Linked DNA regions of Collimonas fungivorans. The protein of the gene in region 1 interacts with the protein of each later gene in a pairwise test. Links are inferred from orthologs where the notes say so. Each region holds a gene or a part of one and is shown on either strand. Other genes may lie near its edges. The genes, in order: CFter6_RS10060 and CFter6_RS07425.

Evidence for each region.
Region 2: the proteins of CFter6_RS10060 (region 1) and CFter6_RS07425 interact in binary tests that used the Escherichia coli proteins (3 or more experiments, as listed by UniProt). The link is inferred for Collimonas fungivorans from one-to-one orthologs.

The regions. Positions count from the first base shown.
Region 1 is NZ_CP013232.1:2,342,129-2,351,748, reverse strand. What follows is about bases 3,841-7,286. They hold CFter6_RS10060 (2-oxoglutarate dehydrogenase E1 component), read right to left. Parts: upstream 6,897-7,286; coding sequence 4,041-6,896; downstream 3,841-4,040. Other genes in these bases: gltA (citrate synthase), read right to left, coding at 7,221-7,286; odhB (2-oxoglutarate dehydrogenase complex dihydrolipoyllysine-residue succinyltransferase), read right to left, coding at 3,841-3,926. In the rest of the region: cell division protein ZapE, read right to left, coding at 1-461; CFter6_RS10075 (hypothetical protein), read right to left, coding at 612-1,040; lpdA (dihydrolipoyl dehydrogenase), read right to left, coding at 1,052-2,479; more of odhB, read right to left, coding at 2,667-3,840; more of gltA, read right to left, coding at 7,287-8,525; CFter6_RS10050 (FAD assembly factor SdhE), read right to left, coding at 8,642-8,911; CFter6_RS10045 (succinate dehydrogenase iron-sulfur subunit), read right to left, coding at 9,029-9,620. UniProt on the Escherichia coli protein: E1 component of the 2-oxoglutarate dehydrogenase (OGDH) complex which catalyzes the decarboxylation of 2-oxoglutarate, the first step in the conversion of 2-oxoglutarate to succinyl-CoA and CO(2).
Region 2 is NZ_CP013232.1:1,722,149-1,731,268, reverse strand. What follows is about bases 3,494-6,439. They hold CFter6_RS07425 (ATP-binding cassette domain-containing protein), read left to right. Parts: upstream 3,494-3,930; coding sequence 3,931-5,949; downstream 5,950-6,439. Other genes in these bases: CFter6_RS07420 (Rossmann-like and DUF2520 domain-containing protein), read left to right, coding at 5,907-6,439; prmB (50S ribosomal protein L3 N(5)-glutamine methyltransferase), read left to right, coding at 3,494-3,796. Also shown: dapE (succinyl-diaminopimelate desuccinylase), read left to right, coding at 1-1,089; CFter6_RS07435 (methyltransferase regulatory domain-containing protein), read left to right, coding at 1,134-2,765; more of prmB, read left to right, coding at 2,912-3,493; more of CFter6_RS07420, read left to right, coding at 6,440-6,587; CFter6_RS26760 (DUF2520 domain-containing protein), read left to right, coding at 6,596-6,799; CFter6_RS07415 (transporter substrate-binding domain-containing protein), read left to right, coding at 6,958-7,761; CFter6_RS07410 (amino acid ABC transporter permease), read left to right, coding at 7,878-8,540; ppk1 (polyphosphate kinase 1), read right to left, coding at 8,576-9,120. UniProt on the Escherichia coli protein: Genetic data indicate it may be involved in ribosome assembly or function.

The DNA.
Region 1 (9,620 bases):
ACGCCGTTGTCGAACAGGGCTTTCAGCAAGTTGTAGAGAATCATGGCGTCGGCGATGTCGGACACATGGAATTCGTCAAAGCAGATCAGCCGGTATTTCCGCGCGACCCGTTTCGCCACTTCATCCAGCGGATCGGCGACGCCCTTGAGTTCGTCCAGCTGGCGGTGCACCGCGCGCATGAATTCGTGGAAATGCAGGCGCGTCTTGCGCACCACCGGCACCACCGAATAAAAGCTGTCCATCAGGAACGACTTGCCGCGCCCCACCCCACCCCACATGTACACGCCGCGCGGCACATCCGGCCGCAGGATCAGGCGCTTGAAGGAATTGGAACGCTGCGCCTTGTACTCGACCCATTCATCGTAGGCCTGCTGCAGGCGGTCAACCGCGCGCCGCTGCGCATCATCCGCCTGGAAGCCCCGCTGGGTCAGCGCCTGTTCGTAAAACTCTGAGACGTTCATTGTGTGTTCAATTCTTGATGAAAAGCCAAAAGCAGCTTGCCAGCTTCACGGCTTAGCAAAAAACCAACCATGCTTTTTGATTAAGCCGCCGAAAATAAAAATGGGCGAGCTTTCGCTCACCCACGTCAAACCAGGCAGTACATCCAGCAACTATGACCGCCCCATCTCAACTTGTACCCGGCTAGGGTAGGCTTTTTCCTTGCCGCCGAAACTGAGCGGCAGGTTTGCCCCCAAACCAAGGCCGACCGCGCCTATGCCGCCGCTGCCGCCGGTAGCGCCGATGCCGATGCTTGGAGAGTTCAGCCCCGGGGGAGCGCGGTACACCACTTCCGAGGTGCGATAGCCGGGCTTGTTGCAAACCACATGCAGGTCGCCATCGGCTTCAACGATCAGGACATTACCGGGCGTGACCACATTCCAGCGGCTGCTGTCGGTTTTCACCACGCAGCGGGCGCCGGAAAGTTGCTGGCTGTCGGATGTAGCCTCGATCTGCACGCGGCCGTTATCCGACGCTGTAGTCGCGCAGCCGGACAATGCAAGGCCTAACGACAATATCAACGGTGATAACGAATCGCGCATATGCTTCTCCCTTAGAAATTCAGGGACCGTTTGTCGACTGCCAGCGCCGCTTCCTTGGTCGCTTCCGACAAGGACGGGTGCGCGTGGCAGATACGGGCGATGTCTTCCGCAGATGCACGGAATTCCATCGCCACCACGGCTTCTGAAATCAGTTCTGACGCCATTGGTCCAACAATGTGAACACCCAGGATTTCGTCGGTCTTGGCATCCGCCAGGAACTTCACCATGCCTGAGGTATCACCCAAGGCACGCGCCCGTCCGTTCGCCAGGAACGGGAAAGTGCCTGCCTTGTATGCTACTCCATCTGCCTTCAGTTGTTGTTCTGTCTTGCCGACCCAGGCGATTTCCGGCGAAGTGTAGATCACCCATGGAATTGTATTGAAATTCACGTGGCCGTGCTGGCCGGCAATACGTTCGGCAACCGCTACGCCTTCTTCCTCAGCCTTGTGCGCCAGCATCGGGCCGCGCACCACGTCGCCCACCGCCCAGACGTTCGGCAGGTTGGTCTTGCAGTCGCCGTCGACGGCGATGAAGCCGCGCTCGTCCAGCTGCAGGCCGACGCCTTCGGCGTTCAGGCCGATGGTGTTGGGAATACGGCCGATCGACACGATCAGCTTGTCGTACACCGCTTTTTGCGCCGCGCCGGCGGCGTCGACATATTCCACCGTGACATCATTCTTGCCGGCCGTAATGGCGCCGATCTTGACGCCCAGGCTGACCTTCAAGCCTTGCTTGGTGAACAGCTTGCTGGCTTCCTTGGCGATCTGCTCGTCCACTGCGCCGAGGAAAGTCGGCAACGCTTCCAGTACGCTGACATCCGAACCGAGGCGGCGCCAGACGCTGCCCATTTCGAGGCCGATCACACCGGCGCCGATAACACCCAGTTTAGCCGGAACCGCGTCAATTGCCAGTGCGCCGGTATTCGACAGGATCAGTTTTTCGTCAAACGGAGTGCCTGGCAAGGCACGCGGATTGGATCCGGTAGCCAGGATGATGTGTTTGGCAGTGATGGTTTCTTCGGCAGCGCCGGCGACCTTGATTTCGTAAGCGCCGGCATCGCCCTTGACGAAAGAACCGCGGCCATGGAAAAAGGTGACCTTGTTCTTCTTGAACAGGTACAGGATACCTTCGTTGTTCTGCTTGACGACGCTATCCTTGCGCGCCAGCATCTGCCCCAGGTTCAGTCCCAGGCCCTTGACTTCGATGCCGTGGTCGGCGAACGCATGGCCGGCGTGTTCGTAGTGTTCGGAGGATTGCAGCAATGCCTTGGATGGAATGCAGCCGACGTTGGTGCAGGTGCCGCCCGGCGCAGGGCCATTCTTGGCATTTTTCCATTCATCGATACAGGCGGTATTGAAACCCAGTTGCGCGGCGCGAATTGCTGCAATATACCCGCCGGGACCGCCACCGATCACGACGACATCAAATTGTTTGCTCATTTCCATCCTTCGAATTATTGCCTTGCCAACTCATTGCCACCTGCCGCCAACTCGGACAGCCGGCCCGCAGTAAATCACAGTCACAAGGCGCTCATCATTTACTTAGCCGCCTAAACGACGCGCCCTGCTCCATTTTTCCCTAGGAAACAACAGAGTCAGGGCGCTCTCGCCTGGCGAGGTTTGAGACTTACAGGTCCAGCAACAGACGCGCCGGATCTTCCAGCGCTTCTTTCATCGCTACCAGGGCCAGCACGGCTTCACGACCATCGATGATACGGTGATCATAAGACATTGCCAGGTAGTTCATCGGACGGATCACGATCTGGCCGTTTTCAACCACCGCGCGGTCCTTGGTCGCATGCACGCCCAGGATTGCCGATTGCGGCGGGTTGATGATCGGCGTCGACAGCATGGAACCGAAAGTGCCGCCGTTCGAGATCGAGAAAGTACCGCCGGTCAGGTCGTCCAGCGTCAGCTTGCCGTCCTTGGCCTTGGCGCCGAATTCGCCGATTTTCTTTTCAATGTCGGCGATCGACATCTGGTCGGCGTCGCGCAATACCGGCACCACCAGGCCGCGCGGCGAACCGACTGCGATGCCGATGTCGAAATAACCGTGGTAGACGATGTCGTTGCCGTCCACCGAGGCATTGACGATCGGGTATTTCTTCAGCGCCGCAACCGCAGCCTTGACGAAGAACGACATGAAACCCAGCTTGACGCCGTGTTCTTTTTCGAACTTGTCCTTGTACTTGGTGCGCAGGTCCATCACCGGCTGCATGTTGACTTCATTGAATGTCGTCAGGATGGCGTTGGTCGACTGCGATTGCACCAGGCGCTCGGCGATACGTGCGCGCAGGCGGCTCATCGGCACGCGCTCTTCCGGACGGTCGTCCAGGTTGGCCTTGGTCGGCGCTGCGACTTGCTGCAGAGCCGGCTTGGCTGGAGCGGCTGCCAGCGGTGCTGGTGCTGCCGGCTTGTTGGCGATGGCGCCCAGGGCGTCGCCCTTGGTGACACGGCCGTCCTTGCCGCTGCCGTCGACTTGCGCCGCCGTCAGGTTGTTTTCGGCCAGCAGTTTAGCCGCAGCAGGCATGGCGATGCCGGCAGCCGATTTCGATTGCAGTTCAGGCGCGGCGATTGGCGTCGGCGCGTTGCCGCTTTGCGGCACCGGCACGGCTGCCACTTCCATCGGGCTGACCTTGGCCGACGCATCGGTGTCGATCACTGCGATGATTTCATCCGCCACCACGGTGCTGCCGTCGCCCTTGAGCAGCTGGACGATCACGCCGTCGGCCGGCGCCGGCAGTTCGAGCACCACTTTATCTGTTTCGATATCGATCAGGTTCTCGTCGCGCTTGACAGCGTCGCCGATTTTTTTATGCCATGTCAACAGGGTCGCTTCAGCAACCGATTCCGACAGCTGCGGAACTTTTACTTCTAGAAGAGCCATTTAATTCTCCGATATTCATGCCTATTGTGGGACAGAGTTTAAGAGCCACCGTAGCGTGGCGAATTACTCTGTCCCCAACTAATTAGATAAAACGTCGATTAGACAAGACGCCGATTATTTTGTCAGAACAAAGCCTTTGAGCTTGGAAAATGCCGTATCCAGCAACGCTTTTTGCTGCGCATAGTGCTTGTCGTAGTAACCGACCGCCGGCGATGCGCTGGCTGGACGGCCTGCATAGGCAAGCTTCTGGCCTTCGTCCAGGTTTTCAAAAATGTTGTGCTGGATCTGCAGCCATGCACCTTGGTTCTGCGGCTCGTCCTGGGTCCATACCAGCTCGTTGAAGTTAGGGAACTGCTTCAGCTCGGCAGCAAACGCCTTGTGCGGGAATGGATACAGTTGTTCCAGACGGATAATTGCGACGTCGGTCTGGCCGCGTTCCTTGCGGGCGTTGACCAGGTCGTAATACACCTTGCCGGAGCAAGCGATGACGCGCTTGACCTTTTTAGGATCGATCTTGTCGTCGACCTCGCCGATCACGGTCTGGAAGCTGCCCTTGGTGAAGTCGGACAACGGCGAACCGGCATCCTTGTTACGCAGCAGCGATTTCGGCGTCATGATCACCAGCGGCTTGCGGAACAGGCGGATCATCTGGCGGCGCAGCAGATGGAAGATCTGCGCTGCGGTAGTCGGCTGCACCACTTGCATGTTGTTGTCTGCGCACAGCTGCAGGTAACGTTCCAGGCGTGCCGACGAGTGCTCAGGACCCTGGCCTTCGTAACCGTGCGGCAGCATCATGACCAGGCCGGAAGCGCGGCCCCACTTCACTTCGCCGGAGCTGATGAACTGGTCGATCACGACTTGCGCGCCGTTGGCGAAGTCGCCGAACTGGGCTTCCCAGATGGTCAGCGTGTTTGGCTCCGCGGTGGAATAACCGTATTCGAAACCGAGCACCGCTTCTTCCGACAAGACCGAATCGATCACCTTGAACGGCGCTTGCTGGTCGGAGACGTTTTGCAGCGGAATATAGCTGCCGGCATCCCAGCGCTCGCGGTTCTGGTCATGCAGCACCGCGTGGCGGTGGACGAAAGTACCGCGGCCGGCATCCTGGCCGGTCAGGCGGATCGCATAACCCGACGACACCAGCGAAGCGTAAGCCAGGTGCTCGCCCATGCCCCAGTCGAGGTTGAGCTCGCCGCGGCCCATGGCGGCGCGGTCGTTCAGTACTTTTTCAACCAGCGCGTGGACCTTGAAGTTTTCCGGCACGGTAGTGATGCGTGCGGCCAGGCGCTTCAGTTCGGTCACCGGCACCGAGGTGTCGGCAGCATCGGTCCACTTGCGGTTCAGGAACGGCAGCCAGTCGACCGCGTATTTGCTCTTGAAGTTGGTGATGACCGGATCGATGGTGTGCTTGCCGGCGTCCATCGCATCGCGGAAGGCCTTGACCATGGCGTCGCCATCGTCAGTGCCGATGGTGCCTTGCGCCACCAGCTTGTCCGCGTACAGCTTGCGAGTGCCTGGATGCTGGCCGATCTTCTTGTACATCAGCGGCTGGGTCAGCGCCGGCGTATCTTGCTCGTTGTGGCCCAGTTTGCGGAAGCAGATGATATCGACCACGATATCTTTCTTGAACTCGATGCGGTAGTCGAGCGCGATCTGGGTCGCGTACACCACCGCTTCAGGATCGTCGCCGTTGACGTGCAGCACCGGCGCTTCGATCATCTTGACCACGTCCGAGCAGTACAGCGTGGAACGGGAATCGCGCGGATCGGAAGTGGTGAAGCCGATCTGGTTGTTGATCACGATATGCACCGTGCCACCCGTGCCGTAGCCGCGGGTCTGCGCCAGGTTCAGGGTTTCCATCACTACACCCTGGCCGGCGAATGCGGCGTCGCCGTGCACCAGGATCGGCAGCACTTGCGAACCGTCGGCATCGCCGCGGCGTTCCATGCGGGCCTTGACCGAACCTTCAACCACCGGGTTGACGATTTCCAGGTGCGACGGGTTAAACGCCAGCGACAAATGCACCGGGCCACCTGGGCTGGTGATGTCGGACGAAAAACCTTGGTGGTACTTGACGTCGCCGGCAGGCAAGTCGTCGGCGTGCTTGCCTTCGAATTCGGCGAACAGTTCCTGCGGCATCTTGCCCAGGGTATTGACCAGCACGTTCAGGCGGCCGCGGTGGGCCATGCCGATCACGATTTCCTGGATGCCCTTTTCGCCGGCGCGCTGGATGGTTTCATCCAGCGACACGATGAAGCTTTCGCCGCCTTCCAGCGAGAAACGCTTCTGGCCGACATAACGGGTATGCAGGTAGCGTTCCAGGCCTTCGGCCGCTGTCAGGCGGTCGAGGATGTGTTTTTTCTTCTCGGCGGTGAACACCGGCGCCGAGCGGGTCGACTCCAGGCGCTCTTGCATCCAGCGTTTTTCGGTCGGATCGCTGATGTACATGTATTCGGTACCGATGGAACGGCAATACGTGTCGCGCAGCGAATTGAGCAGGTCGCGCAGCGTAGCGGTTTCGGTGCCGAAGTAGGTGTTGCTGATGTTGAACACGATGTCCATGTCGGCATCGGTGAAACCGTAGAAACTTGGCTCCAGTTCCGGCAGTACGGAACGTTCCTGGCGTTGCAGCGGGTCCAGGTTGGCCCAGCGCGAACCGAGGTAACGGTAGGCAGCGATCAATTGCGTTGCGGCAACGCGCTTGCGGCCCATTTCAGCGTCGGCCGAAGCGGAGATGGTGCGGATAGGACCGTGTTTGGCGCGCTCTGCAAACGAGGCGATGACGGAAGCGTGGCCTACGTCAGGCTTGTCGGAGCCGTCGACGGCTGGCACGTGCTGCATGGCGTCGAAATAAGCACGCCAGTTGTCGGCAACTGAACCGGGATTGTCGAGGTAAGACTCGTACAGCTCTTCAATGTACGGTGCATTACCTCCGAAGAGATAAGAATTAGAGCGGTATTGTTGCATCATCTTGCTCACCTTTCTTCGCGTTTCGCGAGATTAGCGGGTTAACATAACCTTCCGCGACACGGCCTGACCGGTTAGCGGATTGCACATCAAGTTGTGGGGAAGGGCTCTATTGCTATGTGTTCTTTGCTACAACTGCTTTTTTTCTGAATTCGGGTGCTGCCTGCCCTTCAAAACACGTTCACCACATATTTTTGCTACCGTTTTTCACTGCTTCTGGCCGCATGACACAGCACAGAACAAGAGCATAGCATAACCTGCATAAATGCAAACAGCGAATCCAAGGATTCGCTGTTTTTGTGTTGCTATTACCTGCTCATGCCCGGCTTAGCCGCGCTTTTCGATCGGCGGCACGTCGCGGGTCTTGGAACCGACGAACAGCTGGCGCGGACGGCCGATTTTCTGTTCCGGATCGGAAATCATTTCATTCCATTGCGCGATCCAGCCGACGGTGCGCGCCATGGCGAAGATACCCGTGAACAGCGAGGTCGGGATGCCCAGCGCCGACTGCACGATGCCGGAGTAGAAGTCGACGTTCGGATAGAGCTTGCGGGAAACGAAGTATTCATCTTCCAGCGCGACTTTTTCCAGGGCCATCGCCAGCTTGAACAACGGGTCGTCATGCAGACCCAGCTCGTTCAGCACTTCGTAGCAGGTTTCACGCATCAGCTTGGCGCGCGGGTCGAAATTCTTGTAGACGCGGTGGCCGAAACCCATCAGCTTGACGCCGGAGTTCTTGTCTTTCACCTTGGCGATGAACTCGGGGATCTTGTCGACCGAACCGATTTCCTTGAGCATGTTCAGCGCTGCTTCGTTGGCGCCGCCGTGGGCAGGACCCCACAGGCAGGCGATACCCGCAGCGATACAGGCGAACGGATTGGCGCCGCTGGAACCGGCCAGGCGCACGGTCGAAGTCGAAGCATTCTGCTCGTGGTCGGCATGCAAGGTCAGGATACGGTCCAGCGCGCGCACCAGCACGTCGTTGACCTTGTACTCTTCGCACGGCGTCGAGAACATCATGTGCATGAAGTTGGCGCTGTACGACAATTCGTTGCGCGGGTAGACGAATGGCTGGCCGACGTTGTACTTGTACGCCATGGCGACCAGGGTCGGCAGCTTGGCGATCAGGCGGATGGCCGACACCTCGCGATGGCGCGGGTCGGTGATGTCCAGCGAGTCATGGTAGAACGACGACAAGGCGCCGACGGTGCCGACCAGCACCGCCATCGGATGCGCATCGCGGCGGAAACCGCGGAAGAAGAATTGCATCTGCTCGTGCACCATGGTGTGCTGGGTCACGGTGGCGTCGAATTTTTTCTTTTCAGCCGCGCTAGGCAGTTCGCCGTTCAGCAGCAGGTAGCAGGTTTCCAGGAAGTCGCAATTGACCGCCAGCTGCTCGATCGGGTAGCCGCGATACAGCAGCTCGCCCTTGTCGCCGTCGATGTAGGTGATCGACGAATTACACGCCGCGGTCGACATGAAGCCCGGGTCGTAAGTGAATTTGCCGGTAGCGCCGTACAACTTGCGGATATCGATGACTTCAGGGCCGACGGTACCCTTGTAAATAGGAAATTCTACGGATGGACTGCCATCGGAAAACGATAGTGTGGCTTTTGTATCAGCGGTGGTCATGGCTCTTTCCTCAATCAAAAGGTGACTCTAAATCAAAAAACAAAAGACGCGCCTGCAAGCTGGTCAACCTCTTCCGCGGCCGTCGCCGCCAGCGAAGATACAGGTTTATGAGCTTGTCAAGCAGTGCGTATTCTAGCTAACAGGGCATGCACTTGCGGCAAATCCAGCAAGCCGTCCGGTTCTTTACGGACCAGCAGCAAATCCATTAGTTCATTGTCGGACAGTTCCATCAAACGCGAAAAAGCGTCGACATCGTCGTCCGTCATGCTGGCTTCGTTTGCATCCAGGAAACGCGTGAGTATCAGGTCGTTTTCAAGCAGGCCGCGGCGCGCACGCCAGCGCAGGCGGGCTCGGTTGGCAGGGTCGGCTTGATGGATGATAGACATGGAACCCACTTATTCTATTTGATATCGCCAATCGGCGCTTTCGACAAACAGTTCTAAAACTGCCGCAACGACAAGGGCGGGAAGACTAGTAAGTCTCGCCGCCCTGCTTACTCTCTTTTATACTGCCCGGCGGACCATCAGTTCTTTGATCTTGCCGATGGCTGCGTTAGGGTTCAGGCCCTTCGGACAGACGTCGACGCAGTTCATGATCGAACGGCAGCGGAACAGGCGATACGGATCTTCCAGGTTGTCCAGGCGCGCGCCGGTGGCTTCGTCGCGGCTGTCGGCGATGAAGCGGTAGGCTTGCAGCAGGCCGGCCGGGCCGACGAACTTGTCCGGATTCCACCAGAACGACGGGCAGGAAGTCGAACAGCATGCGCACAGGATGCACTCGTACAGGCCGTCCAGCTCTTCGCGCTGTTCCGGTGTTTGCAGACGCTCTTTTTCCGGCGGGATGTTGTCGTTGATCAGGAACGGCTTGATCGATTCGTACTGCTTGAAGAACTGCGTCATGTCGACGATCAGGTCGCGGATCACCGGCAAGCCTGGCAACGGCTTGAGGACGATAGGCTCGGTCAGCTCGTTGAGGTTGGTAGTGCAGGCCAGGCCGTTCTTGCCGTTGATGTTCATGGCGTCGGAACCGCACACGCCTTCGCGGCAGGAGCGGCGCAGCGCCAGCGAATCGTCGACGTCGGCCTTGATGCGCTGC
Region 2 (9,120 bases), 620 kb from region 1 along the record:
ACGCCGCAAGACAAAGGCTGCCAGGCGCTCCTGATCGAACTGCTGGCGCCGCTGGGATTCACCTGCGAAACCATCCAGTCCGGCGACGTCACCAACCTGTGGGCACGCAAAGGCACGGCGCGGCCGCTGCTGGTGTTTGCCGGCCACACCGACGTGGTGCCGACCGGCCCGCGCGAACAATGGCAGTCCGATCCCTTCCTGCCCAGCCACCGCGACGGCAAGCTGTACGGCCGCGGCGCGGCGGACATGAAGACCTCGATTGCAGCGATGGTGGTGGCGGTGGAAGAATTCACGCAATCCCGTCCGGACCATGCCGGCTCCATCGCTTTCCTGATCACCAGCGATGAAGAAGGCCCGGCCACCGACGGCACCGTGGTGGTCTGCGAAAAACTCAAGGCGCGCGGCGAGCAGCTCGACTACTGCATCGTCGGCGAACCGACTTCCAGCTCGACGCTGGGCGACATGATCAAGAACGGCCGCCGCGGCACCATGTCCGGCAAGCTCACGGTGAAAGGCATACAGGGCCATATCGCCTATCCGCAGCTGGCGAAAAACCCTATCCACCTGGCGGCGCCGGCGCTGGCGGAACTGGCTGCCGAAAAATGGGATGAGGCCAATGAATATTACCTGCCGACCTCCTGGCAGATGTCGAACATCCATGGCGGCACCGGCGCGTCCAATGTGATTCCCGGCGAAGTCGTGATCGATTTCAACTTCCGCTTTTCCACCGCCAGCAGCATCGAAGGTTTGCAGCAGCGCGTGCACGCGATCCTCGATAAACATGGCCTGGAATACACCCTGGCCTGGACCGTTGGCGGCCGGCCGTTCCTGACGCCGCGCGGTACGCTGAGCGACGCCATCGCCGCCGCCATCAAGGTCGAAACCGGCATCAACACCGAGCTGTCGACTACCGGCGGCACTTCGGACGGACGCTTCATCGCGCAAATCTGTCCGCAGGTGATCGAATTCGGGCCGCCCAACGCCAGCATCCACAAGATCGACGAACATGTCGAAGTGCAGTTTATCGATCCCCTGAAAAACATCTACCGCCGCACGCTGGAAAACCTGCTGCCGCCTGCCTCGACTTAAGGGCATCTGCCCACCAATCAGCACTGAATCACGGAAAGGTGCCTATGGCCGATACAAAAAAAGACATCGTCGAACAAGCATACGATGCAACGCCATACACCTCTCATCCTTTCAAGGCCACCGCGCCGGAACACCTGGCGGCGGTAGCAACCCTGTTCAGCCTGGAACCGCCCGGCACCGGCAATGCGCGCGTGCTGGAGCTGGGTTGCGCCTCCGGCGGCAACCTGATCCCGCATGCCCAGCAAAACCCTGGCGGGCGCTACGTCGGGATCGACCTGTCTCAGGTGCAAATCAAGACCGGGCAACGGCGCATCGCCGCCCTCGGACTGCAGAACATCGCCCTGCATCACATGAGCATCACCGATATCGGCCCGGCGCTCGGCCAGTTCGACTACATCATTTGCCACGGCGTCTACAGCTGGGTGCCGCCGCAGGTGCAGGACGCCATCTTGCGCGTCTGCGCTGAAAACCTGGCGGCCAACGGCATCGCCATCATCAGCTACAACACCTATCCAGGCTGGAAGTTCAAGGAAGTGGTGCGTGAAGCCATGCTGTTTCGCGGCAACAAATATGAGAATCCGGCCGACAAGCTTGCGCATGCGCGCGGCATGTTCAATTTCATGCATGAAATGTCTGGCAAAGGCAGCGTGCTCAACCAGGTGCTGGAACAGCATGCCGCTGTGCTCAACGGCCAGTTCGACGATTATTACCTGCTGCACGAATACCTTGAGCCGTACAACTCGCCCTGCTACCTGAGCGAATTCATGGCGCGTGCGCGCGAACACAAACTCGCTTACCTGGCGGATGCCGAAACGCAATCCATGTTTGTCGGCAACCTGGGCAGCAACATTTCCGAGCCGCTGCTGCGCGAATGCGGTAACGACCAGGTAGTGCTGGAACAGTATATGGATTTCCTGCGCAACCGCCAGTTCCGCCATACCCTGCTGGTGCATGCGGAACAGCAAGGCCAGATCAGGTACCAGCTGGATCCGGCCCGGCTGGCGCAGTTGCATTACGCTTGTGTGGTCGACAGCGGCGGCGCCGCGATCACCCACGACGATGCCGGGCAATCGATCAAGCTCGGCGACCAGCAATTGCTGATCACGGGGCAAGTCAACAAGGTCGCCCTGCAAGTGCTGGGCGAACGCTTCCCTGCCACCATGCGCGTGGCGGAGATCGTTGCCGCCGTTCGCCAGCGCCTGGGACGCGAGCAGGATGTCGATACTGCGGCAGTCGATACTGCGGCAGTCGATACTGCGGCAGTCGATATCGGCACTGTGGTCAAGCTGATGGAGATACTGATCATCCGCGGCGCCGTCGATTACCGGACGCGGGCACTGGATGCCGCGTACAGCGTGGCGGAAAAGCCGGTTGCCCTGGCCGCGGCCCGCGCCGACATTGCACTGGACCCGGAATTCATGCCTACCAGCCTGTGGCACCAGCGGATTCCCCTGAATATCATCCAGAAACTGCTGTTGCCCAAACTTGACGGCAGCCATACCCAGGCCCAGCTGGTCGACTTCATCCTGCAGCAGGAACAGCAGAAAATGCTCGAATTCAAGGATAAGGACGGCCAACGCATAGCCGATCCGCATGCCTTGCGCACCGAGGCCGGCGAGCATGTCCGGAATGCCCTGCACGCACTCAGATATAATGCTGTCTTGATCGAATCCTGACAATATAGCGCCAATTAGCGCCGATACCCGGCTTATTCAGCCCGCTGTGCCCTTTCGACCGGGCATTTCCGTTAGAATCCGCCTGACATTTGCAAAGCGCTACCCCAAGCCGCTGCGTTACCAGCCTTACTTTTATTATCCGCGCCATGACACCACAATCCTTTACCACCATCCGCGACCTGCTGCGCTATGCCGTGACCCGCTTCAACACCGCCGGCCTGTTTTTCGGCCACGGCAGCAGCAACGCGCTGGACGAGGCGGCTTACCTGATCCTGCACACGCTGAAGCTACCGCTGGATAAAATCGAGCCGTTTTTCGACGCGCGCCTGCTGCGGCATGAAGTCGACGCCGTACTGCAAGTCATCGAAAAACGCAGCGTCGACCGCATCCCCGCCGCCTACATCACCAACGAGGCGTGGCTGGGCGAATACCGGTTCTACGTCGACCAGCGCGTGATCGTGCCGCGCTCCTTCATCGCCGAACTGATCCCGGACCATTTTTCGCCGTGGCTGCAAGACCCGGAAGCGGTCAGCAATATCCTGGAACTGTGCACCGGCTCCGGCTGCCTGCCTATCATGCTGGCGGACGCTTTCCCGCAGGCGCACGTCGATACCGCGGATATTTCGGCCGATGCGCTGGCCGTGGCGCGCCGCAACGTCGACGATTATGAATTGCAGGACCGTATCACGCTGATCGAATCCGACCTGTACAGCAAGGTGCCTGCCAAGAAATACAACCTGATCGTCACCAACCCGCCGTATGTCAATTCGGGTTCGATGGGCAAGCTGCCGCCGGAATACCTGCGCGAACCGCAAATCGCCCTCGCCGGCGGCGACGACGGCATGGACCTGGTGCGCAAGATCGTCGCCGGCGCCAAGCAGCGCCTGACCCCGGACGGCGTGCTGGTGGTCGAAATCGGCAACGAGCGCGCTTTCGCCGAAGCTGCGTTCCCGGACCTGGAAATGACCTGGGTCTCGACCAGCGCCGGCGACGACATGGTGTTCCTGCTGACGGCAGACCAGTTGCCCTAGCCCGCGCGGGCCCGGCGCCCAAATGACGGCAAATAAGCAGCAAGCAAGATCATCACAACCTGCATGTCGTTACAGACACATGCATGGCCACTCATTGAGCACGATAGTTAACAGATAATTAGCAGACAGTAGATATGATACGTTTTTTACAAGTTTCCCTGATGCGCGGCATCAAGCCATTGCTCGACAATGTCGAGGTCACCCTCAATCCGGGCGACAAGATCGGCCTGATCGGCGCCAACGGCGCCGGCAAGTCCAGCCTGTTCGGGCTGCTGCGCGGGGAACTGCATGCCGACCAGGGCGAGATCGACTTCCCCTCGAAATGGCGCATGGCCTACGTTGCCCAGGAAACCCCTGCGCTGGATCGCCCGGCGATTGAATACGCTATCGACGGCGACGTCACCCTGCGCCGGCTGGAAGAAGAACTGGCGTTCCTCGAAAGCGAACCGGAAAGCACTTCCAACGGCATCCTGATCGGCGAGCTGTACAGCGCCCTGGCCGATGCCGATGCCTACACGGTGCGTTCGCGCGCCGAACAGCTGCTGACCGGTCTCGGTTTTTCACTGGCGCAAATGGACCAGCCGGTAGCCAGCTTCTCCGGCGGCTGGCGCATGCGCCTGAACCTGGCGCAGGCGCTGATGTGCCCATCCGACCTGCTGCTGCTCGATGAACCGACCAACCACTTGGACCTGGACGCCATCATCTGGCTGGAGGACTGGCTCAAGCGCTATCCCGGCACCCTGATCATCATCTCCCATGACCGCGATTTCCTGGACGGCGTGGTGAATGTCATCGTGCATATCGACGAGCGCAAGCTGAAGCGCTATTCGGGCAACTATTCCTCGTTCGAACGCCAGCGTTCCGCGCAGCTGGAACTGGCTGCCGGCACCCTGGAAAAGCAGATGCGCCAGCGCGCCCACCTGGAGTCATTCATCAACCGCTTCAAGGCCCAGGCCAGCAAGGCCCGCCAGGCGCAGAGCCGGATGAAGGCGCTGGCCAAGATGGAAGAGCTGGCGCCATTGCGCGCAGCAGCGGAATTCTCTTTCGAGTTTCGGGTGCCGCTGAGCGCGCCTAACCCGCTGCTGGTGATGGAAGATGTGAGCGCCGGCTACCGCACTGAAAGCGAGACCAGCCACGATGTCACCGAAAAAGTAATCGTCTCCTGCATCAACTTCTCGTTGCAGATCGGCCAGCGTATCGGCCTGCTGGGCGTCAACGGCGCCGGCAAATCGACTTTCATCAAAACCATCGCGGAAGAGCTCAAGCCGCTGCGCGGCGACGCTCAGTTCGGCAAAGGCCTGTCGATCGGTTATTTTGCCCAGCACCAGGTGGAAATGCTGCGCCACGACGAATCGCCGCTTTGGCACATGGGCAAGATCGCGCCTACCGTGCGCGAACAGGAACTACGCAACTTCCTCGGCGGCTTCAATTTCAACGGCGCCATGGTGACCAGCTCGATCGCGCCGTTTTCCGGCGGCGAAAAAGCGCGCCTGGCGCTGGCGCTGATCGTCTGGCAACGCCCCAACCTGCTGCTGCTGGATGAGCCGACCAACCATCTGGACCTGGAAACCCGCGAGGCGCTGACCATGGCGCTGGCGCAGTTCGAGGGCACGCTGGTGCTGGTATCCCATGATCGCCACCTGTTGCGCGCCACCACCGACCAGTTCATCATCGTTGCCGACGGCAAGGTAGCGCCGTTCGACGGCGACCTCGACGATTACAAGGACTGGCTGTTCAAGACCAAGCTCGCGGCCAAGAACAGCGCGACCGCCGGGACTGCTGCTACCGCGCTGCCAAAAGCCAGCAGCAAGGCCACCATCGCCAGCGCAGTAGCGCCGGCGGCAGCAGCTGCAGTCGACAATGCCGACCGCCGGGAACAGAAACGCGCGGAAGCGGAAGCCAGGCAAAAGCTGGCGACACAGAAGAAGCCTATCGAAGCGCGTATCAAGCGCCTGGATGAACAGATCGCCAAACGCAGCGCGCAGAAGCATACTGTCGATACGCGCCTGGCAGATCCAGAAATCTACGATAAAGACAAGAAAAAAGAATTGGCGACGCTGCTCGCCGATCAGGCGTTTTATGCCAAGGAACTGACGCAACTGGAGGCGGAATGGCTGGAACAGCAGGAAGCGCTGGAGCAACTGGGCAGCTAGGCGCAGCTGGCGCAAACGCGCCTACCCTGAGCATCATCGGCTGCGGCAAGCTTGGCCGCACCCTGGGCCGGCTGTGGTACGACAGTCGGACGTTTACCCTGCTCGACATCCTGAACCGCTCGACTGCCAGCGCGCAGGAAGCCAGCGCCTTCATCGGCGCCGGCAGCGTAGCGGCTTCCTGCGTCGACCTGCGCATTGCCGACGCCTACCTGATCGCGGCCGGCGACGACCAGATCGCTGCTTGCTGCAGCACCCTTGCCGCCGCCGGAAAATTGCAGCCCGGCAGCATCGTGTTCCATTGCAGCGGCGCCCTGTCGTCGCTCGAACTGGCAGCCGCGTCCGAACGCGGCGCCGCTGTCGCCAGCATCCACCCGATCCGCAGCTTCGCCGTGCCGCAACAGGTAGCCGAGCATTTCGCCGGCACCTGGTGCGGCAGCGAAGGCGATGCCGCCGCCCTTGCCGTCCTCGGCCCGGCGTTCAGCGCCATCGGCGCGCAACTGGTGGCTATCCGTCGTGAGCAAAAAACCCTGTACCACGCTGCCGCGGTCTTCGCGTCCAACTACCAGGTAACGCTGATAGACGTGGCGCAACAAGCTTATGCGGCAGCCGGCATTGCCCCGAACTTGCTCTGCAGCTGATCGAGCCATTGCTGTCCGAAAGCGCTGCCAATGCCTTCAGGCTCGGCCCCGCCGCCGCCCTCACCGGCCCCATCGCGCGCGGCGACATGGCTACCGTCGCCAGGCAATATCAGGCGATCCAGAAGTGGCAACCGCAGGTTGCCAGCCTGTACCAGCAATTCGCTGCATTGACTGGCGATCTGGCCCTGCGCAAGAAAAACGGCAAGCCGTAGCAAGTCATAAAATTGCGCAGACCGCCGATAGCTGATATTTTCCTGAAATGCAAAGACAATAAGTGCATATGGAGTGGCGAAACGGTCATTTCACATTTGCAGGAGAAACCGCTTAACATAGTCGTCAGCCAATGCCCACCAACCAAAAAAGGAAAAAAATGGCCGCCACACTCTCAAAACTGAGCAAGATCGCAGCAGCGATACTGATCGCCGGCGTCACGCTCAATGCGTTCGCAGCAGACCTGCTGGATACCGTCAAAACCCGCGGCACCCTGAAAGTAGCGATGGAAGGCAACTATCCGCCATTCAATTTCAAGGACCCGAAAAGCGGTGAACTGACCGGCTTTGAAGTCGACGTCGCCAAACTGCTGGCGGCCAAGCTTGGGGTGAAGCCGGAATTCACTACAACCGAATGGAGCGGCATCCTGGCGGGCCTCGGCGCCGGCAAATACGATGTCATCCTGAACCAGGTCGGGATTACCGAAGCGCGCCAGAAAGCCTTCGATTTTTCCCAGCCGTACACCTTGTCGACTGCGCAGCTGATTGTCCGCAAAGACGAGAAGCGCAGCTTCCCTACCCTGGAATCGCTGAAGGGCTACAAGCTCGGTCTGGGCCAGGGCACCAACTTCGAGCAAAAAGCCAAGGCGGTTGCGGGCATCGATGTCAAAACCTATCCCGGTTCGCCTGAATACCTGGCCGACCTAGCCAGCGGCCGCATCGATGCGGCCTTGAACGACCGCCTGCTGGTCGGCTACCTGCTGAAGAGCTCGAACCTGCCGCTGAAAGCCGGCGCCACCTTCGGCGACATCGACAAGATCGGCATCCCTTTCCAGAAAGGCAATCCGAAATTCGAGGCAGCGCTGAACAAAGCGCTCGACGATATCCTGAAAGACGGCAGTTTCAAGCAAGTGTCCTTCAAGTGGTTCGGTTTCGATGTTAGCAAAGCGCCATCCGTGCAATGAGAGCGCATTGATAACGCATTGGTAATTTCTGCGCTACACTTCTGACTCACCCACCATCCCCGCCCGCCGCGGGGATGTTTTTTTAACCTGGGAAGTCCGGATTTAACAGAGACCTTATGGAATTACTGGATTTGCTGCAGCAGGCGGCGCCGACTTTGCTGCGCGGCGTAGGCTACACCCTGGTGTTTGCGGTGGCGTCGATGCTGGGCGGCCTGCTGCTCGGTTTTCCCTTGGCGATTGCGCGCATCCTGCCTGCGCGCCTGGCGCGCTGGCCAGCCAGCGTGTATGTCAGCCTGATGCGCGGCACGCCGCTGCTGGTGCAGATCTTCGTGATCTATTACGGCCTGCCTAGCATAGGCATCAGTTTTTCGCCGCTGACCGCGGGCATCCTGGCTCTCAGCCTGAATGCCGGCGCCTATCTGTCGGAAAGCCTGCGCGGCGCCATTCTCGGCGTGCACAAGGGGCAATGGGCCGCCAGCTACAGCATCGGCCTGAACTACTGGCAAACGCTGCGCCACATCGTGATTCCGCAAGCGATCCGGATCGCCGTGCCATCGATGAGCAATACCCTGATCAGCCTGATCAAGGATACCTCGCTGGTGTCGGTCATCACGGTAACGGAGCTGATGCTGGCCACCAAGGAAATCATCGCCGTGACCTTCCGTCCGCTGCCCCTGTACCTGGCGGCCGCGGCGATCTACTGGTGCCTGAGCCTGTGCTTCGAGCGTTTGCAGAGCCGCCTGGAAGACAAGCTGGGACAGGCCCACAAATCGAACTAAAAACGCGAACTAAAAACGCAAATTAAAAACGTTAATTAAAAGCGCGACAGCAGATCGATCTGGCTGACCAGCGGCGTGGCTTCGCCAGGATCGGCCCTGTTGTAGCTGCCGTCGCTGTCCATGTCCCAGGCCGATGCATTATCCTGCAGATGCACCAGCAGACTCTCTTCGATCACACGCCGCTTGAGCTTGCCATCCAGGATCGGGAACGCCGTTTCGATACGGCGGAACAGATTGCGGTCCATCCAGTCGGCGCTGGACAGCATCACATGTTCCTCGCCGTCGGCGTAAAAATAAAATACCCGATGATGTTCAAGGAAGCGCCCGATCACGGAGCGCACCTTGATGTTTTCCGACAAACCCGGCACGCCTGGCTGCAACGCGCACACGCCGCGGATCAGCAGCTGGATCTTGACCCCGGCCTGGGACGCCAGGTACAAGGCTTCAATTACCGTCGGTTCCAGTAATGCATTCATCTTGGCGATGATGTAGCCCTGCTTGCCGGCCTTGGCGGCGTCGACTTCTTTCTGGATCGCATGCAAGACGTTCGCGTGCAAGGTGAACGGCGATTGCCACAAGC